Regions from separate parts of the Bacillus sp. XF8 genome, predicted to be linked through region 3. Evidence: riboswitches for the same ligand, from Rfam matches in the RefSeq annotation. Region 3 holds a riboswitch; each other region holds the start of a gene.
What was found. A riboswitch is a leader RNA that binds a small molecule or an ion and turns the genes downstream of it on or off. The one in region 3 is predicted to bind thiamine pyrophosphate.
Positions count from the first base shown of each region.

Region 1 (10,935 bases), on a different contig from region 3:
AAAACGTTTACACTCTCCCGATAATTATATTTAAAAAGTAAATGAATGAAGGGAACTGAATTAGTATGGAAATGTTAAAAGGTACTTTACTGTTACTCGCTGTACTTTCGTGTATGTCATTATTTTGCTTTAAAGCTCCTAATGGAATGAAAGCTATGGGTGGTCTATCTGGCGCTGCTTGTGCGACGTTCTTAGTAGAAGCCTTTCATAGTTATGTAACAGGTGATTTAATCGGAATTCCATTTTTAAAAGAGCTCGGTCAAATGGCAGGTGGCCTTGGCGGGATCGCTGCCGGTACACTTGTTTGTTTAAAAATGGGGGTAAATCCGGTCTATTCAATGATGGTTGGTGTAGCTTTAGCTGATTTTAAATTATTACCTGCATTTATAGCTGGTTACTTAGTCTCTTTCCTTATTAAAAAAATTGAAAAACGTGTTCCAGAAGGTATCGATTTAATTGTCGCTGTATTAGTTGCTCCAGTTGTAGCGCGTTTATTAGCAAAAGCAATTGCACCAATAGTAGTCGGAATTTTACAAAATATTGGTGACGTTTTAGTATCTGCTGGTACTGGAAATCCAATTTTATTAGGAATTGTTCTAGGCGGAATTATTCCAATCGTTGGCATGAGCCCATTAAGTTCCATGGCTTTAACAAGTTTAATTGGCTTAACTGGTATGCCAATGGCAATCGGTGCTTTATCAGTAACAAGCTCTTCTTTTGTTAACTATATGCTATTCAAGCGTATGAAATTTGGTAACAAATCTACTACAACTGCAGTTGCAATTGAACCATTAACACAAATCGATATTATCGCTGCAAATCCAATTCCTATCTATTTAACAAACGCAATGGGTGGCATGATTGCCGGCGTAATTATTGCATCGTTTGGACTGATCAATAATGCTGTGGGCACAGCAACTCCAATTGCTGGATTAATGGTAATGTTTGGATTCAACGATCCAGTAAAAGTACTAATGTGCGCAGCAACCATTATGGCCACTGGCTTATTATCCGGTTTTATCGGCTCATTAATCTTTAAAAACTTTAAAATTCGTAGAAGTGACGAAATTAGAGAAGTTTCACAAGAAATCGCTGCTTAATCTATAAAAAAACTAAGCTTGGAGGAATAAAACATGAAATACAAATCAATGTTCGATATTATTGGTCCAATTATGGTAGGTCCTTCTAGTTCCCACACTGCTGGTGCTGCTCGGATAGGTGTTGAAGCTAGAACACTATTTGGTGAACAACCAGAAGAAGTAAATATTTCATTTTATGGTTCATTTGCAAAAACATATAAAGGCCATGGAACAGATGTAGCGATTGTCGGGGGATTAATGGGATTTCCAACAGATGACTCGCGTATTCCAAAAGCATTAAAACTAGCAAAAGCAATCGGGATGAATGTTAATTTTCATGAATGTGAAGAAGAAAGTGAACATCCAAACACAGCTCGTCTTAAGTTAATAAAAGGCTCGCGAAAGATGGAATTAGTCGGTATTTCAATCGGTGGCGGTATGATGGAAATTACAGAGATTGACGGTAAACGTGTAAGTTAGTATTCATTAGCAATATCTCCTACATACAAAACTTCCAGTAAAGGATTGATAATTATGATGTTCAAAACAGTCGCAGATCTTCTAGAATTAACAAAACGAGAAAACGTGTCTATAGCTGAAATCATGGTTCGTCAAGAAATTTTAGCTACAGAATCTTCTCGCGAAGAAGTAATCGACCGTATGAAAAAAAAGCTTACGATTATGGAAAATGCTATTTCTCAAGGACTAGCAGGGGTTAAATCCATCACTGGTTTAACTGGGGGTGATGCCGTATTAATGAAACAGTATATTGAAAGTAAAAAAGGACTCTCGGGAGATATCATCCTCAATGCAGTTGCAAAAGCTGTTGCAACAAATGAAGTAAATGCAGCAATGGGCATTATTTGTGCAAACCCAACCGCAGGATCAGCTGGTACAGTTCCTGGTGTATTATTTGCAGTAAAAGAAAAATTACAAGCAACAGAAGAACAAATGCTAGAATTTTTATTTACAGCTGCTGCATTTGGAATTGTCACTGCCAACAACGCTTCCATCTCTGGAGCTGCTGGTGGTTGTCAAGCTGAAGTCGGTACGGCTAGCGGAATGGCGGCAGCTGGTGCAGTTGCTATGGCAGGAGGTACACCAAAACAATGTGCAACGGCGTTTAGTATTGCATTAAAAAATTTATTAGGCCTTGTATGCGATCCTGTCGCAGGCCTTGTAGAAGTACCTTGCGTAAAACGAAATGCTGGTGGTGCATCGAACGCATTAATTGCAGCTGATATGGCATTAGCTGGTATTATATCTGCTATCCCTTGTGACGAAGTAATTAATGCAATGTATAGCATCGGCCGTATGATGCCCTCAGCTTTACGTGAAACAGCAGAGGGAGGTTTAGCTGCAACTCCAACTGGTCGTAAATTAGAAGCAAAAATCTTTAATAAATAATCTTTAAACACTATAAAAAAGAAAAAACATTGGTCTGTAAAACTCTCTCATAACAAAATAGTTCTATGTTTTTTCTAACTCATATTTTTCTTAATCCCCATTCTAACTTATATATCAACAATAGAGTGGGGATTATTTACACATAAAGCAAAACTTTAATCAGTTTTTTTCTTCATTCCCCACTGATTATTAACCCTCACGAATCGGGCTTTTACGGGCAGTAATACTAGTTGAAATTCTTCCCTCCTTTTAACTCCCATTATTCGATTTTCTTATTTTTCGCAAATTTATCTTCCATGATAAGCAGATTACATAACTGCTTCAATCATAAAACACTATATTAAAAAATTACATTTTTACGATTATTTTTGTAAAATAATTTTACCAATTATAGTGAATGTTACTTTTTATGTGTTATATAATAAAAAAGGTTTTTATTTGTTTAATTTAATAATTATCATTCAAATTAAATTATTCAAAAATATCTTACCATATGAATGTTGGAGGTATTTTATTATGTTTTGGCTACAATTTATTACCTTATTACTCTGCATTTTTATCGGTGCACGCCTTGGCGGAGTTGGACTAGGAGTGATGGGCGGAGTTGGTATGGCAATACTCGTATTCGTCTTCCACTTACAACCTACCGCTCCACCTATTGACGTTATGTTGATGATTCTAGCAGTAATTACAGCTGCTGGCGCACTGCAAGCCGCAGGCGGAATGGATTATCTTGTCCATCTCGCTGAAAAAGCACTTCGTAAAAATCCGAAGCGTATTACATTCTTCGCACCAATTGTTACGTATTTATTTACATTTTGCGCAGGGACTGGTCACGTTGCCTATTCAGTACTCCCTGTTATCGCAGAAGTATCACGTGAATCAGGAATCAGACCAGAACGTCCGATGTCCATTGCCGTAATCGCTTCACAACAAGCAATTACAGCAAGTCCAATTTCAGCTGCAACTGTTGCACTTCTAGCAATGCTAGCTGATTATAAAATCACACTGCTAGATATTTTAAAAGTAAGTATTCCTTCTACTTTCATTGCTTGTATGTTAGCAGCTTTCGTTGCAAGCAAACTGGGTAAAGAATTAAACGAAGATCCTGAATACTTAAAGCGTTTAAAAGAAGGCATGATTCCTAAACTCGAAGAAAAGGAAAAGTTCACCGGAACAAAAGGCGCGAAACTATCTGTTCTTCTTTTCTTATTCGCAACAATTTTTGTTGTTCTTCTTGGCTCATTTGAAGCCCTTCGTCCAGGATGGATGGTAGATGGAAAGTTGGTTCGTCTATCGATGCCTTACACAATTGAAATGATTATGCTAACAATTGCTGCTCTTATTATTATCTTCTGTAAACCAAATGTAGAGAGCATTGTATCTGGCAATGTCTTTAAAGCAGGTGCTACAGCCGTTGTTGCAATCTTCGGTATCGCTTGGATGGGAGACACATTCTTCAATGGAAACTTAAATATGATTCAAGGATCCATTCAACACTTAGTAACAAGTGCACCTTGGTTATTCGCAATTGCACTATTTATCTTATCAATCTTACTTTATAGTCAAGCAGCAACAGTACGTGCGTTAATGCCACTTGGATTGTCACTCGGCATTTCACCTGCACTACTTATTGCAATGTTCCCGGCAGTAAACGGTTATTTCTTCATTCCAAACTACGGAACAATTGTTGCTGCGATCAACTTTGACCGTACAGGAACAACACGTATTGGTAAATATGTATTAAATCATAGCTTTATGATTCCTGGTCTAGTCGCAACATTCGCTTCCATTGGAATTGGGATGCTACTCATTTCAATTATGTTTTAACATACAAAAGCACAAACTTTTTCTGAATAAAGTTTGTGCTTTTTCATTTAATCAAACGTTTGTTTAAATTATTCATTCAACAATTTCTACGTTATACCCTTTCTTTTCTATCCCACTTAATACTTCTTCAATATGATTTTTATCTTTTGTTTCTAATGATAAATGGAGCTGTGCATACCCTGGAAACACTTTTGTTCCAATTCTCTCTAAATGAATATGTAATACGTTCGCCTCAAAACTTGTTACAATTTCGAGTAAGTGTTGCAAATGTCCTGGTTTATCTTTAATCATTGTTGCGATATGAACAAATCGGCCAGCTTCAACCATCCCATGTTCAATAATACGAGTAATGAAGTTAACATCAACATTTCCACCACTTAAAATCGACACAACTTTTTTCTCTTTCACAGGAATTTTTTGATAGAGTAAAGCAGCTAATGAACTAGCACCTGAGCCTTCTACTAATAATTTATTTCTTTCAAGTAGCATTAACATCGTTCTCGCAATTTCCATTTCATCCACACAAAAAATATCATCTACATATCGCTCTACAAGCTGAAATGTTAAATCACCTGGCCTTTTTACAGCGATACCATCTGCCATAGTTGGGGCCCCATCTACTGTTATCACTTTCTTTTCTTGCAATGATTGCTTCATCCCCGGACAAGCAAGCGCTTGTACACCATATATTTTCACCGACGGTTTTTGTTCTTTAATCGCCAGCGCAACACCTGCAATTAAGCCGCCGCCACCAACTGGACAAATAACAGCTTCGACGTCATCAAGCTGCTGCAATATTTCTAAACCTACCGTCCCTTGACCAGAAATTACAGCATCATCATCAAATGGGTGAACAAACTTCGCACCCGTTTGTTCTTTTAAATCAAGTGCATAAGCTAAAGCATCGTCAAATACATCACCTTGCAATTCCACATGTGCACCATATCGCTTAGTCGCAAGCACTTTACTGAGCGGTGCACCTTTGGGCATCACAATCGTACAGGGAATATCGAGCATATTACTAGAATAAGCGACTCCTTGTGCGTGATTTCCAGCAGATGCTGCAATAACTCCATTTTCTAATTCACCTTTATCAAGAGAAACCATCTTATTATAAGAGCCTCGCACTTTAAAAGAACCCGTCTTTTGTAAATTTTCAAGTTTTAAATACACTTCATTATGCGATAACTCACTGAATGTACTTGAATAATCCAGCGGTGTCATATGTACAATGCCTTTCATTTTCTCATGAGCAGCTATAATATCTTGTAAAGAAATCATGTTGTCGCCTCCGAAACGGATATATTCATACATGTTAGTTTGAGCCGCACCAATGTTTTTATGCTGAAAAGTAAAACTTTAATCTATTCTGTTACATATTGAGATAATCATCCGTCCTTGAATCTTTGATTTTTCTTTCCAAAAGCATCAAAATTTGGATGATCAATTTTATAATGTGTAGCTTGAAAAAACATTGATATTAATAAAAGTCCCACCGATAGTATTCCTAATACAATCCCACCGCCTACATGCTCTCCATACCTTCCGTTCAGCTCTGTATTAAAAAAATAACCTGCAAATCCTGCAGTTCCCCCACCTAAAAAACCTACTCCATAAATCATTTTTCCAATTGTTGTTTTTGGATTAATTGCTTCTTTTAAAATAGTTTCACGAAATTTATAACCTATTATTTTACATATCAAAAAATACCCTACCATTCCAACACCAATAAACCCCTTACTTCCCCATCTATACCAAGTTGCGACTAAAGTAAATATGCAAGATAAATCAAATTGAATAATACCAAAATAAATGCGCCACCCTAAATACTGTTCCCACTTAAATAAGTAAGAAAATACAGCCAAAAAAAGGTTTAAAAGCAAACCGGAAATAACATATAATATACTATCTGGCCATGTAACTAAACATACACACCCAAAAACTAACGGAAAAAAAACACTATAATAAATGCCTTTATATAGCCTTATATCTTTTTTTGTATTCAAATTTTCACTTCCCTATATACGTTATATAAAGTATAACTTTTATCCCTGGGAATTTCTTCACCCTCCATTGATTATTGCCCCTCATCAATCATACTTTTTGCTGTCCCCAAATAACGAGATCACTCTTTTTCCAAAATTGAGCGTATGGATTTTCCAATCCCATTTTAAGAGTAGTATCTATCACCAATCATCCTTTTCCTACAAAAAAAACTCAAATCCCTATTTTTACCTTTCCATACCCATTAAAACTCGTCATTGAAATACAAACTATTACTAAATAAAAAAGGGGAGGCGGCTTATTTCTATTTAAGCTGCCTCCCCTTTTTTATTTATTTACTTGTTCTATAAGTTTTTTTGTACTTTCATAAGGTGAATCTGCTAAACTTATCGCTGAAATAATGGAAACTCCATCTGCCCCCGCTCCTATAACAGAAGCAGCATTTTCAACTGTAATTCCTCCAATTCCAACAATCGGGACTGTAATCCCCGCCTTTCTAAAATGACGCAGACCTTTCGTTCCTTGTACTGCTTTTGTATCCTTTTTCGTGCTCGTTGGAAAGATAGGTCCTACTCCTAGATAATCCGCCCCATTTGCAATTGCAAAATGTGCTTCCTCTACCGTATGAGCAGATACTCCGACAATTTTATCTCCCATTTTTTCACGAACTGATGTAATTCCTTCGTCATCTTGCCCGACATGAACACCATCTGCATCTAATTCAATTGCTAATTCCACATCATCATTTACGATAAATGGAACATTATATTCTTTACAAAGCGCTTGTAGCTGCTTAGCAAAATGCAACCTGTTCTCTCCAGTTAAAGCTCCTTCTCCCTTTTCACGAAATTGAAAAAGTGTCACTCCGCCATCTAGTGCTTCTTTCATTACTTGTAATGGGTCCTTTTGGCAGTTATTACTTCCCATAATAAAATATACTTGCAATAATTTGGACATTTGTTGTTTATCAATACGCGCCATGTCTCTCATCCCCTCTTACTGCACCTCTTGGAGATTTCCATATTGCTCGATATCATTCGCAGTAGTGTTTGCTAGCTGATTCAAAAATTCAATTTGGAAACTTCCTGGTCCTAATTCTACTGTTTTAACAGCAGCTATTTCTGCTGCCACGCCATAAAATGTTAATGCAGCAACTGCTGCTTTTACATAATCTTTTTCAACTGCTGCAAATGCTCCCATTACAGAAGTTAATAGACAGCCTGTTCCTGTGACTTTCGTTAAAATCTGATGACCATTACGAACGATAACAGTTCGCTCACCATCTGTCACAACGTCTTCTTTTCCGGTAATCACCGTAACTGTATCTAGTTCATCTGCCGCTTGTTTCGCAATTCCTACAACATCACCGTTTCCGATTCCAGCATCGACACCTTTAATTTCCCATTTCTCATTAATTACATTAGCAATTTCCGCTGCATTTCCGCGAATCATTGCTAAATCCACTTCACTTGGAATGTACCTTGCAACTTCTGTTCGATAAGAAGTTGCGCCTGCACCAACTGGATCAAACAATACTGGTACATGATTCGTATTCGCTGATTTACCAGCAAGTAACATTGCTTCTACCTCTTCAGGACGAAGTGTACCCATGTTTAAAACAAGTGCTCCAGCAATACTAGCCATTTCCGCTACTTCTTCTTTTGCATATGCCATAACAGGTGAGGCCCCTAATGCAAGTAAGCCATTCGCTGTAAAATTTGTCACAACAACATTTGTAATATTATGCACAAGTGGATTAGATTCTCTTACTTTCTCCACTACTTTTTTGATTTCTTGTATATTCATTCTTTTCATCTCCTAACTTAATAGTGGGAGATACACAAAAAGACACTTCGCGTATGCAAAGTGCCTGAACATGTGCTTTTACACTCTCCCTACGCTGGCATTATCCAACAGGTTCAAATGGTCAACGACAGATTAGCCGTACTCTCAGTTTGCATCCGCAAACTCCCATGTGTTTTCTTATTCATCTACTTCAGAGTCTACTCTTATTCTAGTAAAATAACAAGTTCTTTACTCTATCATATATAAATCCAAGTTGATTTTCCAACATATAAATTGCGGCTATGAAAAATAAAAAGAGACTTCCTCTCATTTTCTCCTTCTGTTTTCACATGGCATGGGGCTAAAAAAGGAACTGACCGCTTCTATCCACCGGCGGATTCTCTCTACCACCTAAAAGGAATGGTTTTATGTCGGTCTTTCAATCCATATTTATATACAAAAACAGTGATAGGAAATGAATCCTATCACTGTTTCTCATCTTATTATTTTAAGGCTTCAGATACTTCTTTCACCATTGCTGATACAGACTCAAGTCCGCCACCAGATAGGTACCAGTAGTTTGCATCTAAATAGATTACATTGTTGTTTTTCGCAGCATTCGTTTTGCTAACAATTTCATTTTCCACAACTTGTTTTGCAGAAGATTTACCGCCAACAACAGCACCTCTATCGATTACAAATAAGTAATCTGGGTTTTTCTCAAGAATGTATTCAAATGAAATCTTATTACCATGCGTATCCGCTTTAAGTTCTGTATCCACAGGAGCTACACCAAATACGTCATGAATAATACCAAAGCGAGAATTTGGACCATATGCACTTACTTGACCGTCATTTGCTAAGATAATTAAACCTTTTTTATCACTTTTCGTAGCTTTTTCATTTAATGCTTTTATATCTTTTTCAACTGTTGCAATTTCTTTTTTCGCTTGATCTTCTTTACCGAAGATTTTCGCTAACATTTCTGTGTTTTCTTTAAATGATTTCATATAATCTTTTGTATCTTGTTCTACATAAATTGTTGGAGCAATTTTTTCAAATTCTTTGTATGAATCAGATTGTCTTCCAGAAATGATAATTAAATCTGGATTAATTTCATTAATTTTTTCAAAGTCTGGCTCTTTTAAACCACCAACGTTTGTGTATTTTTTATCTTCATATTTAGAAAGGTATTTTGGTACACTCTTTTGTGGTACACCAGTTACTTCAACACCTAATTTATCTAATGTATCTAATGAACCAAAGTCAAATACGACAACTTTTTTCGGGTTTGTTTTAACTTTTGTTTCTCCTAATTTATGCTTAATCGTAATTTCTTTACTTTCACTTGCTTCTGTTTTTTTATCAGAAGAAGCGTTGTTGCTACAAGCTACAGCTACAATTGCAAGCATGAAAGTTAATAATAGCATTGCTAATTTTTTCACTTTAATCACCTCTATAAATTTTTAAAAATTATTTTAAATAGATAGTAAGCTAGTACTACCAAAATAACCCCCACTATGAAAAATAAATACATATATTATTTCCGGCAATTTCCTCAATATGAATATTCATATCATAAATATCTTTCAAAACAACCGGATCAATAATTTCATTTGTTGCTCCTTCTTTCATTACTTTTCCATCTTTCAAAGCAACGATGCGATCGGAGTAACAAGAAGCAAAGTTAATATCATGAATGACAATAACAATTGTTTTGCCAAGCTCTTCAACTAAGCGTCTCAGTACTTTCATAATTTGGACAGAATGTTTCATATCTAAATTGTTAAGCGGCTCATCTAGCAAAATGTATTCTGTATTTTGAGCAATGACCATGGCGATATATGCTCTTTGCCGTTGCCCACCACTGAGCTGATCTAAATACTTATATTGAATATCTTCAAGCTCCATATAACGGATTGCTTCTTCAATATGATTCCAATCTTCCTTTGATAGATTACCTTGTGAATATGGAAATCTTCCAAAGCTAACTAATTCCCGAATTGTAAGTCTTAAATTGATATGATTTGTTTGCTTTAAAATAGAGATTTTTTTGGCAAGCTCATTACTCTTCCATTCGCCAATTTCTTTATCCTCTATATAGATTTCACCAGCATCTTTTTTTAACAGCCTGCTCATCATAGAAAGAACTGTACTTTTTCCAGCTCCATTCGGCCCGATAAAGGATGTTATTTTCCCTTTTGCTATTTTAATAGAGACATCCTCAACAACATTTTTATTTCCATATTGTTTTGATACATTTCTTACTTCTACCATGTCTTGCTCTCCTTTAATAGAAGATAGATGAAGTATACTCCACCAACAAAATTCACAATAACGCTTAAAGTTGTATTAAATTCAAATAATCTTTCAACAATCAATTGTCCCCCTACTAGGGCAATAATACTAATAAATATAGAACCTGCTATTAAATATTTGTGCTGATATGTACGTAAACATTCACGCGCAACGTTAACTACAAGTAATCCTAAAAATGTAATTGGTCCAACTAGTGCTGTAGAAATAGAAACTAGAATCGCAATTACAATTAACAGCTTTTTCACAACTTTATCGTAGTCTACACCTAAATTAATAGCCTCTTCTCTTCCTAGTGATAGTACATCTAATAACTTCAGTTCCTTATACACATATGCAATAACTAATACAATTCCAATAATAGACGTTACAAGTAACTCTGTTTTTACGTTATTTACACTAGCAAACATTTTTCCTTGTACAATTTGAAACTCATTTGGATCAATGAGCACTTGCATAAAGGAAGATAAACTTTGAAAGAATGTACCAAATATTAATCCAATTAACAATAAGA
Region 1 is NZ_JAGDQK010000025.1:21,133-32,067, forward strand. It holds gene J4P91_RS16405 (PTS sugar transporter subunit IIC) at 66-1,100, shown strand; partial or broken gene sdaAB (L-serine ammonia-lyase, iron-sulfur-dependent subunit beta) at 1,134-1,544, shown strand; gene sdaAA (L-serine ammonia-lyase, iron-sulfur-dependent, subunit alpha) at 1,617-2,486, shown strand; gene J4P91_RS16420 (anaerobic C4-dicarboxylate transporter family protein) at 3,003-4,316, shown strand; gene ilvA (threonine ammonia-lyase) at 4,389-5,597, opposite strand; gene J4P91_RS16430 (hypothetical protein) at 5,705-6,322, opposite strand; gene thiE (thiamine phosphate synthase) at 6,648-7,310, opposite strand; gene thiM (hydroxyethylthiazole kinase) at 7,317-8,135, opposite strand; TPP riboswitch at 8,196-8,305, opposite strand; gene J4P91_RS16445 (siderophore ABC transporter substrate-binding protein) at 8,609-9,550, opposite strand; gene J4P91_RS16450 (iron ABC transporter ATP-binding protein) at 9,624-10,382, opposite strand; gene J4P91_RS16455 (iron chelate uptake ABC transporter family permease subunit) at 10,376-10,935, opposite strand, start outside.
Region 1: another riboswitch for thiamine pyrophosphate. It lies ahead of thiM (hydroxyethylthiazole kinase); the one in region 3 lies ahead of tenA (thiaminase II).

Region 2 (10,935 bases), on a different contig from region 3:
TAGACCGCAATTAAGTAAAGGATTGTCCTATGGAGTTAAAGAAACTTTATTGCAGATTATTACAAGATGGAATAGGAAGCATCCGAAAAAAACAATAGATAGTATTACAGAGTTTAATCAAATTTATTTAAATGAGAAACACCCAAGGCATGCTCTACTAGTAGAAGAGTCCCAACAAGCACTTTTAGGATTAGCCGCACGAGTTGCAACGGATATCATTAATAAAATTGATGATATGAAAGATGATCCATATGTATTTATCTATGGTGGTGGAGCGGTTATCATTAAAAATAGTTTGCAACTTATTTTAAAACAAAAAGGCCGTTTAAAAAATGTAATATTTGTAGATAATCCTCTATTTACAAATGCACGTGGATTATTAGTTTATACGTGTTCACCACGATATAGAGAACATAAACAAAAAGAATTAGGATTTACGAATTTAACAATTAGTTAGTTGGTGTGACTATGGGGCGCAAGCGTTATAAACGTGGCGATCGGATAAAAATACATTTAAATAAGTCTGTATCTCCTGAAATGATTGATTGGATTAATAAGCAATCTGATGTAACAAGCTTTTTCTTATACGGTGTCCAGCAATTGTTTAAACAAGTGGGACATATTGATGTATCTAAAACATTACCAACCAGTCATGCTTTTTCCATGTATATGGAACCTACGTCTATGTTTAAAATTGAAGTGAATCCTTTTCAAAAAGTAACCATGAGAAAGAAAGAATTTGTTGAACGTGTAGAAAATAAGCCTTGGGAATGTATTGATCAAATAGATTGCCCCTTCTTTTAAAACATATAAAAGAATATTTAAGACCCTCCACTGTACATATGGATTAAGTGGAGGGTCTTTTTTTCTCGTATTTAAAAAGTTAATATTAGAATACGATATCGTATTAGATACGATTAGTGAAGAAGTTCAAGAGAAAAGCTTTCAAATTTTAAAGAAAAAATGGTGTTCTTATTTCTATTGTGCATCCACCTATTGAAGAAGAAAGGGATTAAAGGATATAAAAAGACTTTTATGGTTACAGCCTAATAGAAAGCAATTACAAGAATTAAGCCGGCTCATTCAAATTGGTAAAATAAAATCAATTAGTCAGGGTTTTTTGTAAAAATTTTTTTGAAGTATATCAGGGAGTTCCAGAAAAGAGAGACCAGATAATAGAAGGAACTGAAATTATCAGAGTATTCAGATTTTTATTGAGAAATAGCGGAATCTCCCTATCTAAATTTAATATCTGTTATTGTTTAAATTAAGCATAGTAAAATATAAATAGAAGAGGGGGATATTATGTTTGTCCAAATAAAGGGAAATGAACAAGTTACAAATCTTTTAAATCAATGGTATCACTTAATGATCCAGCAGCAAGTTGTTTCGGCAAGCCAAATAAAAAAAGAAATCGATAAAAAAATTAATGATATAGAAGAGTCAAATTTATTGCTGTATTATGCTCTTTTAGATTTCCGATATAAAGTTTTAACAGATATTTTAAATATAACTCCGACAAGTTTTGAAAAAATCGATTCATTAGAAATTCCAAAAGGTAATTCCTTATCTTATTATTATCATTTTTTCAAAGCAATTCATGCCACACTTCTTACAAATAACAATGAGGCTATGGAACACTATGAAAAAGCTGAAGGATTATTAAAACTTATACCAGATGATTGTGAAAAAGCCGAATTTAACTATCGAATTTCTTCTTTTTATCTCCATACTTATCAGCCATTAGAAGCAATTAAACATGTAATGAAAGCAAAAGAATTTTTCACTAAAAAATCAGGATACGAGAATAATACAGCAGCTTGTGATAACATTCTAGGTGCAGCCTGTATCGATATTAAGCAATTTCCACAGGCGGAAGAAAGTTTTAATTCGGCTATAAACATTCTAAGTAAACAAAATGAAGAAACATTAATTTTAAAAGTACGAAGTAATTTAGGGTTATTATATGCGAGCCAAAATTTATCTACTTTAGCAATAAGACATTTATCCGAGGTTAATCATAAAATCCCTAATCAATTCAGAACTTTGTATCTAGAAGCTAAAGAGCACTTTAAATTAGGTGAAACAAATATTGCTGAAGAAATTATTAAAAAAGGATTGGATATTTGTAATACAATAGACAATGAGGAATATAAACATCATTTTGTGATTTTAGATGAGCTTAATAAAAATGTATCAGCCGAAAAACTTGAAGAAACAATTATTAAGGGAATTAATTACTTTAATAAAGAACAACTTTTTAATTACACACAAGAATATGCAAGTATATTAGCAGTTAAGTTTTATGAAGAAGATAACCATTTAAAAGCAAGTAAATATTTCTACCTTAGCCATGAAGCTAAAGGTAAAAAATTCGAAAAAGGAGCGTTAAAATAATGAAAAAAATCACATCGATTATCACAGGTCTTGTGTTTACCTTCATTGTAACATGTGGATTGAATATTTCTTCAGAAACACATCAAGCAACTAAAGATATCTCATCTAAATCAAATACTCCTATTGTCCAGTACAGCCATGCAGAAACATGGTAATAAAAAAGAGTGAAATAATTAAATAAACTTTTTAATAACATAATTAGAGCGCAAGGACTTGTATGTATGAATCCTTGCGTTTCTTATCTCTATGATCTTTATTTTATTAACCTGTCTATACAAACTATCCCATTGGAAAGATTCCCATTCATTGTTGTATAGTCCACTTTCTCATATGCTAGCTGTTTAAAATCCTTCATTCATTCCTTTACTCGTTCTTCATGATGTTGACGCAAAATATCTCCATCTGGTAATTCAAATACACCGTATGTGTGTCAAGTTGTTGCTTCACTCAAAACAGCTCAAATGGAGCTACCGATTGAATACATAGAAATGCTAGGTTTTTCATTGTATATATATAGGAAAATAGTTTTTATATTAATAAGGGGAGAAGCATCCCTTTTCTACACCGTATCTTTCATCATAACCAACCTTTTTCATCGGCAATACGAATAGCATGAAATCTTGATTCAGCTTCAAATTTTGAATGGCAGATGATAAATAATTTCTAACAGTTCCGTTTGTTACATTGAATACTGGCTGTATGTAATAGCTCACGAACGTGAGTAAATTCATTTTCGATTGATATATATTTCATATCAGTAACAAGTTTACGCACTTGTTTTGATGCAAAGCGTGATGTATCTAGAATATCGTTTAATTCTCGTTTTGCTTGTGGTGGCTTCTTTTCTATTAATCTTATTGTCAGTTCACTTTTCACTTTAATCATTGTTAATGTTTGTCCGAGTGTATCGTGAAGGTCTCTCGCGATTCAGTGTCTTTCTTCTTCTTGAATATATCTTTCAATTTGAGAGTTTGCGGCGTTTAGCTCTTTCTGTAAAGACTTTGCTTTTTCATGAATTTGGATGACAAATGGCTGTACAAGTTAAAGAATAAAGGTAAGAAGAAAAGAGAATTGTCAACAAAACTTTATCAACTATGTAATATTTCATAATTGATAGACAATTCAAATGATGTAGTTTACAGTATCTTTAAGTTAATAAATGTGATAGAGAATTGGAGATCCACACTATATAACCTTTGCGAATTGCGTAGGTATATCTTTGTGAATCTTTTTTCTATTACATAAAAAGGGGGTAAAAATGAAAGCGTTTTATTAGAGGGGTAGAAAAAAGAAAAGGGGATGTAAAATGAGAAGATTATTTTGGGGATTATTAATTTTATGTTTTATCGCTTCGAGTGTAATGCTGCCAATGCCAACGCACGCAGAGGAGGGAAAGAAAAATAACAATCCTATTATTTTAGTACATGGTTTTACGGGATGGGGAAGAGATGAATTGTTGGGTGTAAAGTATTGGGGTGGTGTACATGATATTCAAGAGAATTTAAAGAGGAATGGATACAATGTACATACCGCCGCCGTTGGGCCATTATCAAGTAACTGGGACCGTGCTTGTGAATTATATGCTGAAATTAATGGTGGAACAGTAGATTATGGAGCAGCACATGCGGAGAAACATGGACACGATCGATATGGTAGAACATATACAGGGTTTGTTCAAAATTGGAATGAAACAAATAAGGTTCATTTAGTAGGACATAGCATGGGTGGTCAAACGATACGCGCGCTCGTTCAATTATTGAAAGAAGGAAATCAAGAGGAGAGGGAGTATGCAAAACAACATGCAGATGTGAAGATGTCTCCATTGTTCCATGGCGGAAAATCATATGTTCATAGTGTAACGACATTGGCAACGCCTCATAACGGGACGACACTTGCAGATGGAAGTTTACTTCTGCCAGCCGTAAAGCAATTACTAGTTGCAACTGCTGGAATTGGAGAAAATAACAATCTATCACTATACGACTTTAAATTGGATCAATGGGGAATTAAAAAGAAAGCCGGAGAGTCATTTCTTCAATATTCAAATCGTGTGTTAAATAGTTCCATTTGGAATGGGACGAAAGATATAAGTCAATGGGATTTAAGTACAGATGGGGCGAGGGAATTGAATGAATGGGTAAAAGCGCAACCAGACGTATATTATTTTTCTTACAGTGGACATGCCACACAAGCAGCTCCTATAACAGGGCTTCACTTACCGCACATCACAATGAATAAAACGTTAATGGGGAATGCGATTTTCTTAGGATCATATGAAAGGTACGAACAAAATCAACCATTCATTGATTCATCTTGGTGGCAAAATGACGGCGTGGTAAATACAAGTTCGATGGTAGGGCCATCAACTGATACAATCATAAATAATAATGGTGCACCAGAGATTGGAAAATGGAATCATATTGAGACAAAACAAAATTGGGATCACCTTGATATGGTTGGACTAAGTGTTTCGGACTCATTAGGTTTTTCTGATATTAATACTTTTTACCGGACAATTGCTGAAAAGTTATCCAATTTACCAAAATAACTGGATTCATATTTATATTGAAAAGCAAGAACTCCCTCAAAGTATGGTGAGGGAGTTTTTACTTCGTGAATTGTATCGTACCTTCGGAGTATAATGGAGCTAACATTAAAATAGCATAATAGTTTGAGGTGATGATATGAGAGTTAACATAGTGATATCTGGATATGGAACTGTTGGAAAAGAGTTTGTGAAATTGGTATTGGAGAAAGATGCATATATAAAAGAGATGTACGGAATTGAACTTGTCTTTACTGGAATTATTGGAAGTACAGTCAATCTTTATAATGACAAGGGCTTACATATTAAAGAACTATTAATTTATGGTACTGGTTCTTGTGCATTAGAGAAATATATCAAACACTATCCACTTGATAAAAGTGAAAAAATTCCTTTTGGTAATGTATTAATAGAATCTACACCAACAAATCTTCAAACTGGCGAGCCTGGAAGAACATACATTCAAACAGCGATTAAAAACCATATGGATGTAGTGTCTATTTCAAAAGGAGCACTTGTTACGAATTGGCAAGAAATAAAAGAAAAAGCAAAACTAGCAAACGTACGTATTCGCTACAGCGGTGCAACTGCAGCTGCACTCCCAACTTTAGATATTGGACAATTTAGTTTAGCTGGATGTCAAATTGAAAGCATAGAAGGTATTTTAAATGGAACAACAAATTATATTCTTACAGACATGTATGAAAAAGATGTAACATTCCAGGAAGCATTACATCAAGCACAGCAAAAAGGAATAGCTGAAACAGACCCATCATTAGATGTAAGTGGAATGGATAGTGCTTGTAAACTATTATTATTGGCAAATAGTTTGCTGCAAGCAGAAAATTCATTGAATTGTATATCTATAAAAGGTATAGAAAGTGTTACGAAACAAGATATACTGAAAGCGAAAGAACAAGGTAAATCTCTAAAACTAATAGCAAAAGCATATAAAGATTATTCAGGAAATCTTAAACTTGAAGTCTGCCCGTGTGAAATAGGGAAAGAACATCCGTTGGCTCATGTAAATGGAACGGAAAAAGGAATCACTTTTCATACTGATACGATGGGAAAAGTTACTTCAACCGGAGGAGCTTCGAGCCCAAGAGGAGCAGCGGCAGCGGCTTTAAAAGATTTGATTAATTTATATCGAACAAATATATGATGAAAAAGAAGCTATATTAGTCGATACTGGTATGCCAGGACAATTGAAACAAATTCGTGATGTGATGAATGATGTTGGTGTGCCTTTCGAACAATTACAAACAATCATTTTAACACATCAGGATATAGATCATATTGGGAGTCTTCCTGAAATACAACAAAAAGCAGATCAACCTATTGAAGTGTACGCACATGAATTAGATAAGCCGTATATTGAAGGACAAGTGCATTTAATGAAAACAAATCCAAGTAACATGAATAAAGACCAATGGGATGCACTTCCGGAAGTTATGCAATTTCTATATAAAAATCCACCTATAGCAAAAGTAAATCAAACATTAAAAGATGGACAAAGTTTACCCTTTTTCGGAGGCATTAAAGTAATTCATACACCAGGGCATACTCCGGGACATATTAGTTTATATAGTGAAAAATATAAAGCATTAATTGCAGGTGACGCAATGGTATGCGTTGATGGAAACTTAAAAGGGCCCGTCCCGCAAACGACACCATATATGGAAATAGCTAAAGAATCGCTTAGAAGATTTTTAGAGTTTGATATTGAGACTGTAATTTGTTACCACGGTGGTGTTTGTAATTTAAATGTTAAAGAGCGGCTTGAACAATTAGTGGGAATAGATGAAAAATATTTTATAAAGTTTGAACGTTCAAATAATATTTGACAGTTCTATGAATTGTGTTATGATAAGTATCAAATTAAATAGTTAATATCGATCCACTAGGAGTGCCTTTAGATAGGCTGAGATCAAAGTATACCTTTGAGACCCTTAGGACCTGATCTGGCTGATACCAGCGTAGGGAAGTGGAAGTGATGGGACATTATATTTATAAAATATCGATGATTTCCAAAGCACTTTCTTTACGTATGTGGAGAAAGTGCTTTTTATTTTATCCCGCTATTTGTGGGCAGTAAGACCCCCACCTCAAAGTTCAGCGAAAGCAAAGAAGTTAGGTGGGGGATTAACTGCCCGTAAAAGCCCGATTCGTGAGGGCTAATAATCAGTAGTGGGATGAAGAAAACCCCCACTGATTAAAGTTTCACTTTATGCATCCATTTATATGCACTGCATGCTGCTGAAAGTCAAGTTTTGGTAAAAGGGCAAGTCGTCTAGGTACTGATAAACAATTGGTGGAGAAATCTGTTTTAGCTTTCTATTTTATAAAAAATACAGATTGTAACTATTATTTGTAATTTATATATTTATTGGGGGTCTTATAATGTCATTTTCACAGTTATTACGCAAAGAAGTTAATTCAATTTGGGAAACAAGCTTTAACCATCCGTTTGTCACAAAACTAGGAGATGGAACGCTAGATTTAGCTAGTTTCCGCTATTATGTACTGCAAGATTCATATTATTTAAGTCATTTCGCAAGAATCCAAACGTTAGGGGCGGCGAAAGCTACTGAATTAGAAACGACAGCTCGCATGGCGCATCATGCACAAAATACATACCAAGCTGAATTATCGTTACATGAGAATTTTGCAAAAAAATTAGGAATTACTGAAGATGAAAAAGAATCATTCGTTCCTGCACCGACGGCTTATGCGTATACATCACATATGTATCGTGCTGCCTATGAAGGACATTTAGGGGATATTATTGCAGCGATTTTACCTTGCTATTGGCTTTATTATGAAATTGGTGAACGTTTGAAAGAATGTCAACCCGAAGAACCAATTTACCAAGAATGGATTTCCGCATACGGCTCTGACTGGTTCCGTACTTTAGTAGAAGAGCAAATTGCACGATTAGATGCAATTGCTGAAACAGTAACAGAAGCTGATCGTAAGCGTATGAAACAACATTTTGTAATTAGCAGCCAGTATGAATATTCATTTTGGGAGATGGCTTACACATTAGAAAAGTGGCCAGTGGAAGAAAAGGGAGAAGGTGTAAGTTTGTAAGGAAAAGATATTACTCACATTGCAAAAGTAACTGCGGATTACAAAAAATGGCTAACTTAGTTTAGTCATTTTTTAGTGTACAAAAATAATCTCTACGTTTTAGAAAAATTAAATTCAGTAATTTGTTGCGGACATATTATAAAAAAATTACACAATAAAAAGAGGGAGAGTATGATTTTTATTGAAGATTCTTAAGAGGGAGGAAATAGCTGTAAAGAAAATTATTGCTCTCTATTTATCTTACAATAATTGGAATATAGATTGATATACTTCAAATTTAGCAAATCATTCACTTTTTCTTGAAAGCTTTCCTAGGGATAAGAATTTAATTAAAGGAAATAATCAACAAACGTATTTTTAGAAAATGTAACTACCTAGATTGTACGATAGTTATAAAAATTTAATATTGGAGGAATCGAAAAATATGAGAACGAGAAAACGAATAGGGAATAAGTTATTACTTGTAAGTACAATTTTTGCGATAAGCATTCCGACTGTTACATATGCGGAAGAAACAACTACACATACGAAATTCTCCATCGCACCCGGTTTGAATGAGATGAAAAATACAGATGAATTGAAAACAAGTTTTTATCCTGATTTATTTATTAATTCGTATAATAATCCATTGTTCAGCCAGCAATTAACCTCAATGTTAAAAGAAACAAACACAAATATTAAGGAAGTAGAGAATACCAGCGATGAAAACCCTTTTATATCTACTACTCTTAAATTTATCCGTGATATGAATACTGAAAATTATAAATCTGCATTTGATTTAACTTCTCGATCTTTGCAAAAGGTAATATCTGAAAAATGGTTGGAAAGCTATTGGAAGGGACTCCCGCTACAATTACAAGCAGGTCATTTTATCGGAATCGGGGAAGTGAAACAAAAAGAAACAAATTCCGTTCATACAAATGTAGAAATCGGATTAATTTTTGAACAATTCACTGTGCCTTTACTAATTAAATTGGATCCATCTGGAAAAATAGATGATTTTCAACTTAGCATGTCGTTTAATTCTGTTGCAGAACGCCCATCATATAGTAAGCCTGAATCATTTGTTGAAAAAGAAGTAGTAGTTGGAAGTGGCGCGTTTCCATTACCAGGAACATTGTCTGTTCCGAAGGGGGATGGACCTTTTCCAGTGGTTATTCTTGTTCAAGGATCTGGAGCCAGTGATAGGGACGAAACTGCATTTGCATTAAAACCGTTTCGCGATCTAGCTGAAGGTCTTGCTTCAAAAGGAATTGCTGTCCTTCGTTATAATAAACGAACGTACGAACATAGCTTAAAAACACAATTAAGCCCTTTTTACACAGTTGATAAAGAGACAACAGATGATGCCCTCCTTGCAACTCGTTTTCTGCAAAATCAACCAGGGATAGACAAAAATCAAATTTATATTCTCGGCCATAGCCAAGGGGGCATGATGGTCCCGCAAATGATTGAAAAAGATCAAAACCAAAACATTGCTGGGGCAATTGTGATGGGAGGACCAGCTCGTACGATCCAAGATGTTGTTTTAGATCAATTGGATTACTTGTTTTCTATTGGAGGAATGAAACCTGAAGAATATCAGTTTTACAAATCGCAATTTGAATTATTAAATGATCCTAATTTCTCTAGCCAGAATCCTCCAAAAGATTTTCATTTAGGCTCACCAGTATTTTGGGATTCTATCCGTAAAACTAAGGCAGCAGAAATGTCCAGGGAACAAAAGACACCGCTTCTTATTATTCAAGGAGAAAGAGACTATCAAGTTCAATCAAAAATCGAAATTCCTCTCTGGAAAGAACAATTAAAAGAGCGAGATAACGTAGATTATCGACTTTATCCAAAGTTAAATCACTTCTTTACAGAAGGAGATGGGGAATTAAGTAAACCGGATGAATATTATAGTCCTGCCAATATCCCTGAGTATGTTATAAATGATATTGCTACTTGGGTGCAAGGAAAATCGAAATAAAAATAGGAACAGTATTATTTAATAACGATTCTCTACATTTAAGATAAAATCATTTTTTTATTGAGAGACACATATAATCATAGTATGATGTAAGCAACTATAAAGAACGGAGGAATTTACCTGATGGCATTTTTTAGATTCCGATTTCATACTTTGAGCCGCTAATTGAATAGTGCTACAAAGGCTCTGCCTGTGCGCAGAGTAATCGGGATTGGTCTGCCTAATTTAAGGTAAACCCTATTTGGGTGATACGTAAAAAGAGAGCGGAGCAAAACTGCTCTCTTTTTTGTGTCTTTACAACTATAATAAATAATGCCATATGATTTATAATCACTTCTATTTTTCGGATGAGGTGTGAATCATAAATTATTCCATTTTATTCAAAGACCCTTCATAAGACTGAGAAGATCACGATTTAAAAAGGGGGATTTTTTCAGTTTATTTGTGATAAATTATTCCGTTTACTCAAAGCACAGGTAATCAGCCTGTGTTTTTTGTGCTTATATGAAGAAATTTAAAGGAGTGTTTATCTATGACAAATGCAAATGAACAGAAAAGTATAGAAGAAATTTTAAAAATCGCTGAAAAGAATGGCTTACAATTGAATAAAGAAAGCGCTGAATTAAATGAATCAGGAATGGACTTTCAAGTGGTGTTCGCTACTGATGAACAGGGGAGTTCATGGGTGCTTCGCAAACCAAGAAGACCAGATGTCATTGAAAGAGGAGCGTTAGAAGGGAAAATACTAGGGCTTGTTCAAAAGTATTTACCTGTTGCAGTACCAAATTGGAAAATCAATACAACAGAATTAATGGCTTATCCATTAGTAAAGGGTAATCCCGCTGCTGTGATTGATTTAGAAATACAAAATTATGTGTGGCACATTCAAAATAATCCACCATCTATAACGTTTGTTCGATCTTTAGCA
Region 2 is NZ_JAGDQK010000020.1:143,643-154,577, reverse strand. It holds gene J4P91_RS14020 (ParM/StbA family protein) at 1-457, shown strand, start outside; gene J4P91_RS14015 (hypothetical protein) at 469-804, shown strand; partial or broken gene J4P91_RS28905 (zinc-binding dehydrogenase) at 875-1,108, shown strand; gene J4P91_RS14010 (response regulator aspartate phosphatase) at 1,306-2,397, shown strand; gene J4P91_RS14005 (Phr family secreted Rap phosphatase inhibitor) at 2,397-2,552, shown strand; partial or broken gene J4P91_RS14000 (sensor histidine kinase) at 3,082-3,465, opposite strand; gene J4P91_RS13995 (esterase/lipase family protein) at 3,758-4,945, shown strand; gene J4P91_RS13990 (homoserine dehydrogenase) at 5,082-6,107, shown strand; gene J4P91_RS13985 (MBL fold metallo-hydrolase) at 6,085-6,789, shown strand; TPP riboswitch at 6,838-6,945, shown strand; gene tenA (thiaminase II) at 7,346-8,035, shown strand; gene J4P91_RS13975 (alpha/beta hydrolase) at 8,460-10,007, shown strand; gene J4P91_RS13970 (macrolide 2'-phosphotransferase) at 10,540-10,935, shown strand, end outside.
Region 2: another riboswitch for thiamine pyrophosphate. It lies ahead of tenA (thiaminase II); the one in region 3 lies ahead of tenA (thiaminase II).

Region 3 (10,785 bases):
CAACAAAAAACCAGTTATAAAAACTGGTTTCCTCATTAATATTTGAATATTTATGCATGAATTTCTTGACGTTTGCCCCGCTATTTGCAGGCAGTAAGATCCCCATCCCAAAATGCAGCGAAAGCAAAAGCTATTAGGTAGGAGATTAACTGCCTGTAAAAGCCCGATTGGTGAAGGCTAATAATCAGTGGGGGATGAAGCTCCCTACTGATTAAAGTTTCATTTTATATGCAAAATGATTCGTTGGTCCATGACCACTCCCAATATTTAATTGCTCTTCAATCGCTATACTAATAAACTTCTTCGCTTCTTGAACTGCTTCTTCGATTGGGTACCCTTTTGCAAGTCCTGCCGTTACAGCAGATGCAAATGTACAACCACTACCATGCGTTTGTTTGGAATCAATTCGTTCACTTCTATATTCAATAAACTGCTCACCATCAAATAAGAAATCAATTACTTCATTTCCTTGATACGCTGCATGTCCACCTTTCATAAGGACGTATTTAGCTCCTAATCTATGCAATTCTTTCGCAGCTTCTTTACTATCTTGGATGTTATGAATCTCCATCCCTGTTAATACTTCTGCTTCTGGTATATTCGGCGTCACAACTGTTGCAATTGGTAATAAATACTCCTTTAACGCTTGCACTGCTTCTTGTTGTAACAATGACGCTCCACCTTTTGCAATCATAACAGGATCTAGTACAATATTATTCCAGCCAAACTTTTTAATATTCTCTGCAACAACCTTAATAATTTCACTACTAAACAACATGCCAAGCTTCACAGCATCCGGTGTTAAATCAGTACCAATTGAATTTAATTGTTCCTGAACCCCTTGGGGCGTAACTGGATATACCCCTTGAACACCAAGTGTATTTTGGGCTGTAATAGCTGTAATGGCTGTCATTCCGTATACACCCAGCTCTTGAAATGTTTTTAAATCTGCTTGAATACCAGCACCACCGCCGCTATCAGATCCAGCAATTGTTAAAGCTTTATTCACTTTCATTTCACTCATCCTTTTCATCCAAAATAACGATGATAAATTGTTTTTGCTTCTACTATATCTTTCGTTCCATGTACAAGAACCCGGCCATCTTGAAATGCAACTAATCTCTTTCCTTCAACCGAAAATGATAATAAATATGGATTTACCATTAACTCTGCTACGCGATTACGCAGCAGTTCTTTATATCGTTTAAAATCTAGTTTTTCCTTATGAGGCGGTCTGATTTGAACTGTATTTCTCCCGCACAAAACTGCAGTTTTCGATGTGTTCTCTTTACTTAAATACGGATAGATTGCCTCCTCACCACATGATGGACAATTATGTTTGCGAAGCTTTTGCACATTCATACATGAATATTCATTTTTCCATACATCAAACGATACAAGTCCATCTCGAAGTGCTTCATAATCCTCTACTAAAATTTTGAGAGTTTCCGTTACTTGATGAGAAACAACAAGAGATACAGCAGGTGAAATTATACCTGCTGTATCACATGTTGCTCCTCCAAGCGGGATGGATTGTAGTAAACAAGACAGACATGGCGTTTTGCCTGGTAAAATCGTATAAGAAAGGCCATAACTTCCTACACATGCTCCATAAATCCATGGAATGGAATATTTTTGTGATATATCATTAGCGATAAAACGTGTTTCAAAATTATCAGTTGCATCAATTATCACATCCACATTTGTAACAAGCTGTTCTAATTCCTCTGCTGTTACATCTTGAACAAAAGCTTCTACGATTACATTGCTGTTAATTGCTTGCAGACGTCTCTGTGCGGCTACGGCCTTCGGAAAATTATTTTCTACATCTTCCTCACAATATAGCTGCTGACGTTGTAAATTACTCCAATCAATATAATCACGATCCACAATTGTCACTTTTCCAACACCAGCACGCACAAGCATCTCGGCGTTCGCACTACCAAGTGCCCCAGCTCCAATGATTAGTACATGTTTTTCTCCTATCTTTTGCTGTCCTTTTTCACCAATTGGCGAAAATAACTCTTGGCGAGAATAACGATTATTCAACTACACTCATTCCTTCTAACGGGCTACTTGCTGTCGCACAGCGTTTACGTACAATACGTCCTGCTTCAAATCCTAAACGTCCCGCGTGAATACCTAGTTTCATTGCTTCTGCCATTTTAATAGAGTCTTTCGCACCTGATACAGCTGTATTTAATAACACACCGTCTGCTCCTAATTCCATAGCAAACGCAGCATCAGCAGGACTACCAACACCGGCATCGACAATAACTGGTACAGTTGCTTGTTCAATAATAAAGCTTAAATTTAATGGATTCACAATTCCAAGCCCTGAACCAATTGGTGAGGCACCAGGCATAATCGCATGCACACCAAGCTCTTGCAACTTACGAGCTAATACAACATCATCAGATGTATAAGGAAGAACAATAAACCCTTCTTCTAAAAGCATTTCAGATGCTTTCAATGTTTCTACAGGGTCTGGTAATAACGTTCTGTCATCACCAATAACCTCTACTTTTACCATGTCACAAAGCCCTGAAGCTTTTGCTAATTTCGCAATACGAACTGCTTCTTCAGCATTTTTTGCTCCTGCTGTATTTGGAAGCAATGTATATTTTTTCACGTCAATTTTTTCCAATAAATTCGGTTGGTCTGCGTCGAATATATCCATACGGCGTACTGCAAATGTTAAAATTTCTGCTTCTGATACTTCAATTGCTTTTCTCTGCACATCAAAATCTGAAAATTTCCCTGTTCCTAATAAAAGTCTAGATTTGAATGTAAATGGTCCAATGTTTAACATAATCAACCGCCTCCTACGAAAGTTACAATCTCAATTTGGTCTCCATCAAAAACAGATGTATCTTGATGGTCTTCTTTTGTTAAAATGCCTGTATTGCGTTCTACTACAACAATCTTTGTATCTAATCCTAAATGCGTAAGCAATTCTGCTACTGTCTTAACACTCCCAGGTACCTCTACTTGCTTACCATTAATTTTCAAGTTCAAGCTTCCATCCCCTTTCTAAACCGTTTTAGAAAGCAATGAATCTAATAAATGATTCCCTTGCTTTCCTTCTATTAAATCGGCCATATATTGACCAGAAACGGGGCTTAATAAAATGCCGTTTCGGTAATGGCCAGTGCAAGCATATAATCCTTTTATTTCCTCATGTTCCCCCATATAAGGGACTTCATGATTAGATTGGGGGCGTAATCCCGCCCAAGTATTTTCCCATTCCGCTTCTTTTAAAGCTGGTAAAATTGTATACGCACGCTCTAATATCGATGTAATACTCTCTGGTTGTACAGACTTATTAAACGTATGTGGCTTCATCGTTGCTCCAATTACATAGCGTCCACCACGTTTTGGCGTGATATAAAACCGCTCTTGGAAAATCGGGGATTGCAATAGTGGTTTACGGCTCTTTACAGCAACAACTTCTCCTTTCACAGGGTATGTACCCCACTCTTTATCAAAATGATGAAGGAGTTTTGTGCTCCATGAACCACCGGCAATTACTACCTTTTCACATGGAATCATACCTTCATTTGTAATCATTCCTACTACTCGATTGTTTTCTATTTTGATATCAAATACTTCTGTTTGTTCATATATATCAGCACCTGAAATGGCCGCAGAATGCGCAAATGCCTTTGTCAGTTCCGGTGCAATAACATGACCATCTTTCGGATAATATACAGCGCCGGTAATAGACGAAGAGAGAAATGGCTCTTTTTCACGAAGCTCATCTCCTGTCATAAAATATGATTCTTCACCTGTTTTTTGTTGCCAATCCATAATATCTAGTATTCTTGTCTTCTCAGCTTCATTTTGGGCAATCCGATATATGCCTTTCTCTTCATATCCAATATCAATACCCGTTTTTTCGCGTAAAGCTCTTGCAAGTTGCGGAAATATTGCACGGCTTTCTCTAGCAAGCTCAAATAGTGGATCATACGCATCCCATTCTGCCTGTACACCAAGTAAACCTGCCGCTGCTTTAGAAGCTTCAGATGCAATCCTTTTCTTCTCAACAATCGCAACTTGGTATCCTCTTTCCGCTAGAAAATGTGCAACTGAACTACCAATTACACCACCGCCAATAATGGTTACATCATATATCTTACTCATGATTTTCCGCCCACTTTCTTATTGTTTCCTTATACATTCTTGCTTTCTCGTATGGATTACTATCACTTACAATTCCAGACATAACAGCAATACCACTCACACCAGAGCTAAGAACCGCTGCTGTATTTTGAGGTGTTATCCCACCAATAGCTGTAATCGGTATCGTTAATCGCCTTGCCATATCTGCAATTTCTTCTAACCCTCTTGCTGGAACACCCTGCTTACAATTCGTTGGAAATACATGACCATAAACAAGGGAATCTGCCCCGTTTTTGAAAGCTGTTATTGCTTCTTCCAAAGAATGCACAGAATACCCAACATGCAAATAAGAAAACTTTTCCTTTACAGATCTAACATCAGCACTTCGATACCCCAATTGTACGCGAGGGATATTTAATAAGATCGCTATATCAATTCGATCATTCATTACAAGCTTAGATGCTGGAAAGCCCCTCTTCAGGAGGCCCTCTACACCTTCATATAATTCTTTCGTGCTTTTCTCCCGCTCACGAATATGCAAATAATCAATCTCACTCTCAATCTGCATTGCTACATTCGCTAACTCTTTGAATGTCATCTGGCCATTTGAGATAACATGGAGCTCGTCTTTCATATTCATTCGCCTACTTTAAAATGTTTTCGAATAATTCATTAGCAGGAACGCTCTCTTTTGTCATTCCTTTTTCTTTCAACCATTTATTTTGTTTTTCCCATGACTCTTTTGAATCTGATAAAAATGGCTCATCTTTCGTTTCCATTTTCTCTAATAAAATTTTCATACTTTCTTTTTCAACTTCTGGAACAAGCGGGAAGTTTTCTTTTTCTTGATGATCTAATAAAATACCCAGTGCCTCATCGGGATTCTTCTTCATAAATTCGTATCCTTTTTTCGCACCGCGTAAAAAGGATTGCAACGCTTCTTTATCTTTTTTCAATGTTTTATCACCTGTTACAAAAACAAGTTCATGATAATTTGGTACACCATAGTCAGCTGGGTTAAAGTATGCAGGTTCATGGCCTTGATGACGCATAACAGGAACTTCATGGTTAATATAAGCACCTGTGACAGCATCTACCTTTTTCGTAATTAACGCTGGTACTAAATCAAACCCAACATCTACTACTTTTACGTTATCTGGATTACCACCAGCTTCTTTTACCATCGTTTTTAAATATGCCTCACTTAAAGGCGTTCCAGAATAACCTACTGTCTTTCCTTCTAAATCTTTTGGTGAATGAATTCCAGCCGATTTTAACGATACAACATGGTTTAATGGTGAACGTACAACCGCCCCAATTGATTTTACCGGGATTTGTTCATTTGCTTTTGCAATGACAACATCTGGCTGGTAATATAAACCAACTGTTACTTTCCCTGCTGCCGCTAACGTTAATGGGTCCGTCGGATTAGAAGGAAATTTAATATTCACTTTCACTCCTTCTTCTTTAAAATATCCTTTTTCAATTGCCGCATAGATAAAACTATGGACCGCATTTGGATACCAATCGAGCATCACTGTAATTTCTTTTTCTTTCTTTTTCTTATCTGATGCCGAATTACTAGAACATCCTGCAATCATTGCAACTAATAATGTAAACACAAAGATGCGTTTGAATAATTTCATGAATGTTTCCTCCAACTAATCAATTTCTTTTCTAATATAGAAACCAGTAATACAAAGAAGATGGCTAATAATGATAAGAGTACAATAGGTGCAAATACGCCTGCTCCATCTAATTGTGTCATCATTCGTTTACTAAAGTACCCTAGACCCGCTTGAGCGCCAAGCCACTCACCAATTGCTGCTCCAATGACACTAAGAGGAACTGCAATTTTTAAAGCAGAGAAAAAGTAAGGAAGTGCAGATGGCAACTTTAACTTTAGAAAAATGTCTTTTTTTGTTGCACCGTATGTTACTAAAAGTTCCTCCCATTCCTTTTTTGTACTGCGCAATCCGTCATACGTATTTACTGCAATCGGGAAAAATGTAATCAAAACTGTCACAACTACCTTGCTCCAAATTGAATATCCAAACCATAAAACAAATAATGGTGCTAGAGCTGTAATTGGAATCGTTTGTGATGCAACTAACAGTGGATAAAATGCTCTCTCCATCCATGAACTAGCATTCATTAACATCGCGAGTCCCACACCGAGCACGATGGAAATAACAACTCCTATTAAAACTACGTATAACGTCGCCGGTAGATGAACTGCAAGCAATATATCTCGCAACGCCCACATTTTAGCTAGAATTGCAGTCGGGGATGGTAAGATGTACATCTCGTCTACAATTCTAGCTCCCACTTCCCAGCTCACAAGTAAAATGCTACTTAAAATCAATGCAGGTAATAATTCTGTCATACGTTTCATATGAGCACCTGCCTTTGCAACATACCAAGTAGCTCATCTTTTAGCGCGAGTATCTCAGGCTTATACAAATCTTTTCTTGAACGATCAGTTCCAAGGGGAACGATACGCTCCGTCAAAGTTGTTATGGGCTGCTCCGTCACAACTAAAATTCGATTAGAAAGAAAAAGAGCTTCCTCCACATCGTGCGTAATAAATAAAATTGTTTTTTGCCATTGTTTCCATTGTTCAAACAACCATTCTTGCAAAGTTGATTTCGTTAATGCATCTAGTGCACTGAACGGTTCATCTAACAGTAAAATATTCCCACCTGTTAATAAGGTTCGAATAAAGGATACCCGTTGCCGCATTCCACCAGATAAATCTTTCGGATATTTATCCTCGTATCCTTGCAAACCAAATTGTTCTAAGAGTTCCTTTGCCTTTACATGCGCTTCTTTTTTCTTTACACCCTGACATTCTAAAGGTAATGCCGCATTTTCAATAATCGTTCTCCACGGCAGGAGCATATCTTTTTGTGGCATATATCCTACAGGATGACTCGTTGTTTCTGTCAGTTGGATAGTTCCAGCCGTCGGTTCTTCTAATCCTGTAATTAAACGAAACAATGTACTTTTGCCACAGCCACTCGGTCCAATGATGCTAACAAACTCCTTTTCTTGCACGAAAGCATCTAGGCCGTTTATGATTGGCTTTTCATCATAATGAAAAGAAACATTATGAAATTGTAGTATGCTCTTGCTCCTCAAAACCCCACATCTCCTTACGATACGCCATATCCCAGAATAAATACTCAAATCGGCTGGAATATAAGAAAATCTCTTCTAATTTGGCTAACTCTTGTTCAGATTTCCCAATAGCTAGTTCATTTAATAAATCCATTAACCAAATGCAAAGGTCTCCATATTCTTCTGAGCTATATCCTTGAATCCACTCCCCAAAGAACTCATGATTCCTTGCTCCCGGAATATCATTTAAACGTTTTCCAATTTCCCAGTAGCTCCACATACAAGGAAGAAGAGCCGCAATTAACTCTGCAAGCGTACCATTTTGAGATACTGACATCATATAGTTTGTATATGCTAAATTTTTAGCAGATGGTTTTGCCTCTTCCATCTCCTTTACAGAAATACCAAGGCGTTTTGCATACTGTTTATGGATTGTCATTTCTCCATTTAAAATACCATCTATTTGTTCTGCAAATTTTGCCATAACTTGCGGATTAGTCGCTTTCACAACTCCAATTGCATATAATTTTGCATAATCTAGTAAATATAGATAATCTTGTATGATGTAATATTGGAATTTATCTTTTTCTAACGTACCGTCCCCCATCCCCGTTACAAACGGGTGATTATGACTTTTTTCCCAAACAGGCTGCACAGTCTCGAATAATCTCTCACAAAATTTCATTTATATTTCCCCTTCCTTCATATCTGTTTATCTAAATAAAAAAGCCACTCCTATATATAAGAAGTGGCTACAGCAAATAAAAACACATTTATTCGTTGTTCCACTTCCCTTCGCTAGTATTACCTAGATCAGGTCCATAAGGGTTAAGGATTATTCCTCTCTCAGCATGCAAAGCACCCCTAGTGGTTGTTACTATGAATTTGTCCAATAAAAAAGCCCTGTTTCTTTACGCAAAGAAACAGGGACTGACTGTTCATGTCCGAATTGCTTCCCTACGCTAGCATAATCTAGATCAGGTAGTAAAAAGGATCAAAGACTCTCGGTCTTACTCTCAGCTGGCAACACCAGCTCTCCTAGCATAATATGAAATTACCATAGTCAGTATAACACTGTCGTGGGTCATCAGCAACTGTTTTAACTTATTACTATCTCATTTATCCTAATTGGCAAGGACTAATAACCAGTTGGCTTACAGATTATAAAATGAGAATTATTCACATCTAAGTTCTACTATATAAAATATGAAAAATAAACATTCATATAGGCATGGCTACTTGTTCTCCTACTAATAAGTACAAAAGTGATTTTTCACTATCTATTCAGAAAATATCGATTATCTTTTATTCATATTCTAATGATTATTTATCTGTTATTCTTGTAATATATTTCGATTCCATTAAAAAATTGTTATTTTTTCTCATTTCATATTACAGTTATGTGAACAATGCACAAAGTATTATATCTTTATACTATAATAAAAAATATATTAATACATCTATGGGGGCTAATATTAGATGAAACAGAAAGCTACAGCTTTAACGGCAACTACTGTCGCAGTCGCCTCTCTACTTCCATCCATAAATCAAGTAGATACGCGCACTGTAGCAGCTCAGCAATTGCCTACTCAAAACACTCAATATATAAAATCAAATACAAAAATATTATATTCGAATAACAGAATAAATACAATAAATAAAACTAACTCCTTAAAAAAAACAGATATTGCGTTTACTACATCTACTAAACTTAAAAATAATTATATCGTAAATACCAATATTTTAAACGTTCGCTCTGAGCCAAATATCAAATCCTCTATTACTGATAGATTACCAAACGGCAAATTCATCTCTGTACAAGAAACAAAAGGGGATTGGTATAAAATCTCACATAATGGGCAAGTAGGGTATGTAAAAAAAGAATTTGTATCCCATACATCACAGCCATTAGTAAAAGGAATTACAACACAAAATCAATCTTCCTTTTATGTTGGTGCACCTGTATTAAAAGTCCGCAGTGGGGCCGGAACAAATACCTCCGTGATTGGATCTTTACATAACGGAACACAAGTAGAAGTTATAGAAACAGTCGGTACTTGGTATAAAATCCGTTTTGGAACAGCTTATGGATTTGTAGCAAAACATTATATCATTGAAAAGCAACCACAACCTAAACAAGCCGCTCCTTCTATTCCTGCTGTTTTTAAATTTCCTACTCAAGGAACAATTAGTTCTACATTTGATATGCGCTGGGAACAAATGCATTATGGTGTAGATATTATCGCACCAGGTAATGTTTCAATTCATGCAGCTGCTGCAGGCAAAGTTATAAAGTCTTATTACTCTGCTAGCTATGGAAATGTCGTATTTGTGGCACATCATATTCAAGGTAAACTATATACAACAGTTTACGCTCATATGAAAGACCGTTCAGTAGAAGTTGGTGATCAAGTTCAAACCGGGGAATTATTAGGACATATGGGAAATACAGGTCATTCATTTGGACAACATCACCATTTTGAATTACATAATGGTGAATGGAATTCTGAAAAGACAAACGCAGTAAATCCACTGCCTTATTTGGTTCGGTAATATTATATGCCACGTAATATTCCCTTAATAATTGAGTATTTAGCTTTTCTCGGTTTAATCTGTTGCTTAGTAATTTACAATACTAACCTTGTCTTTTTAGCTATCGTCATCTCATTTGTTGCAATTGAATCTTTGATGGAAGCATTCAAAATCCGTCTAAAGAAACAAATTTCTCATATATATACTGCATTTATTATTATCGGCGGTTTAATAACAAATATAATTTATAGTGGTTTTCATATTGCTGCTATACTCCCTGTATTTTTTATAGGGGTATTAGTAATTATTTCCCAATATATCTACATTCCTGAGCACCGTAAGAAGCAGCAAGAAGCTTAGAACAATCTTCTACATTTACGACTACAAAAGGGATCCCACCTGAAGGTGAGATCCTTTTTTCCATATATACACTATATTACTTGAACAAAGAAAAACTTCTCTTTATCCACACGCATATCGTTCATAAATAAAACTTAAATTATACTTCTTTTCTAAGCCCATTCGTTGTTCATCATCACACCAGTAAAATAAAATATCATGAATCGTTGCATAGCGCTTATTCTTTAGAAATTGCTTAATAAATGACGGTAAACAATCATGTAATTGTATAAATATATAATTCCGCAAGATTTCTTCTTTATGTTCAGTTCCTTTACAAACATACATCAACTCTTCACAATAATATGCATGTTGCGGAACTTGAATCATTTCAAAAAATGGTACATATGATAATAGTTTTCCAATGAAGTGCTCGTATCGATTCATAAACTCAAACGACATGTGCTCCATCATTTCCTTCATTACATAAAGATAATCATCCACATGCGTAGTTTTTAACGGATTAAGACGGTCAGAAATTTGAGCAATTACAGCCCTTTGACATGCAACAACAGAACGACTCGGTCCATAATATGTTAAAAAATCCGTACACTTACGATATTTTTTTAATAAGTCATATATGTATAAGTCATAAACGTATGTATTACAGTA
Region 3 is NZ_JAGDQK010000038.1:1,714-12,498, reverse strand. It holds gene thiD (bifunctional hydroxymethylpyrimidine kinase/phosphomethylpyrimidine kinase) at 212-1,024, opposite strand; gene J4P91_RS21670 (thiazole biosynthesis adenylyltransferase ThiF) at 1,030-2,049, opposite strand; gene J4P91_RS21665 (thiazole synthase) at 2,042-2,812, opposite strand; gene thiS (sulfur carrier protein ThiS) at 2,815-3,018, opposite strand; gene thiO (glycine oxidase ThiO) at 3,034-4,143, opposite strand; gene tenI (thiazole tautomerase TenI) at 4,136-4,756, opposite strand; gene J4P91_RS21645 (ABC transporter substrate-binding protein) at 4,767-5,768, opposite strand; gene J4P91_RS21640 (ABC transporter permease) at 5,765-6,517, opposite strand; gene J4P91_RS21635 (ABC transporter ATP-binding protein) at 6,514-7,263, opposite strand; gene tenA (thiaminase II) at 7,232-7,927, opposite strand; TPP riboswitch at 8,016-8,118, opposite strand; TPP riboswitch at 8,180-8,292, opposite strand; gene J4P91_RS21625 (SH3 domain-containing protein) at 8,722-9,795, shown strand; gene J4P91_RS21620 (hypothetical protein) at 9,802-10,134, shown strand; gene J4P91_RS21615 (DUF3965 domain-containing protein) at 10,237-10,785, opposite strand, start outside.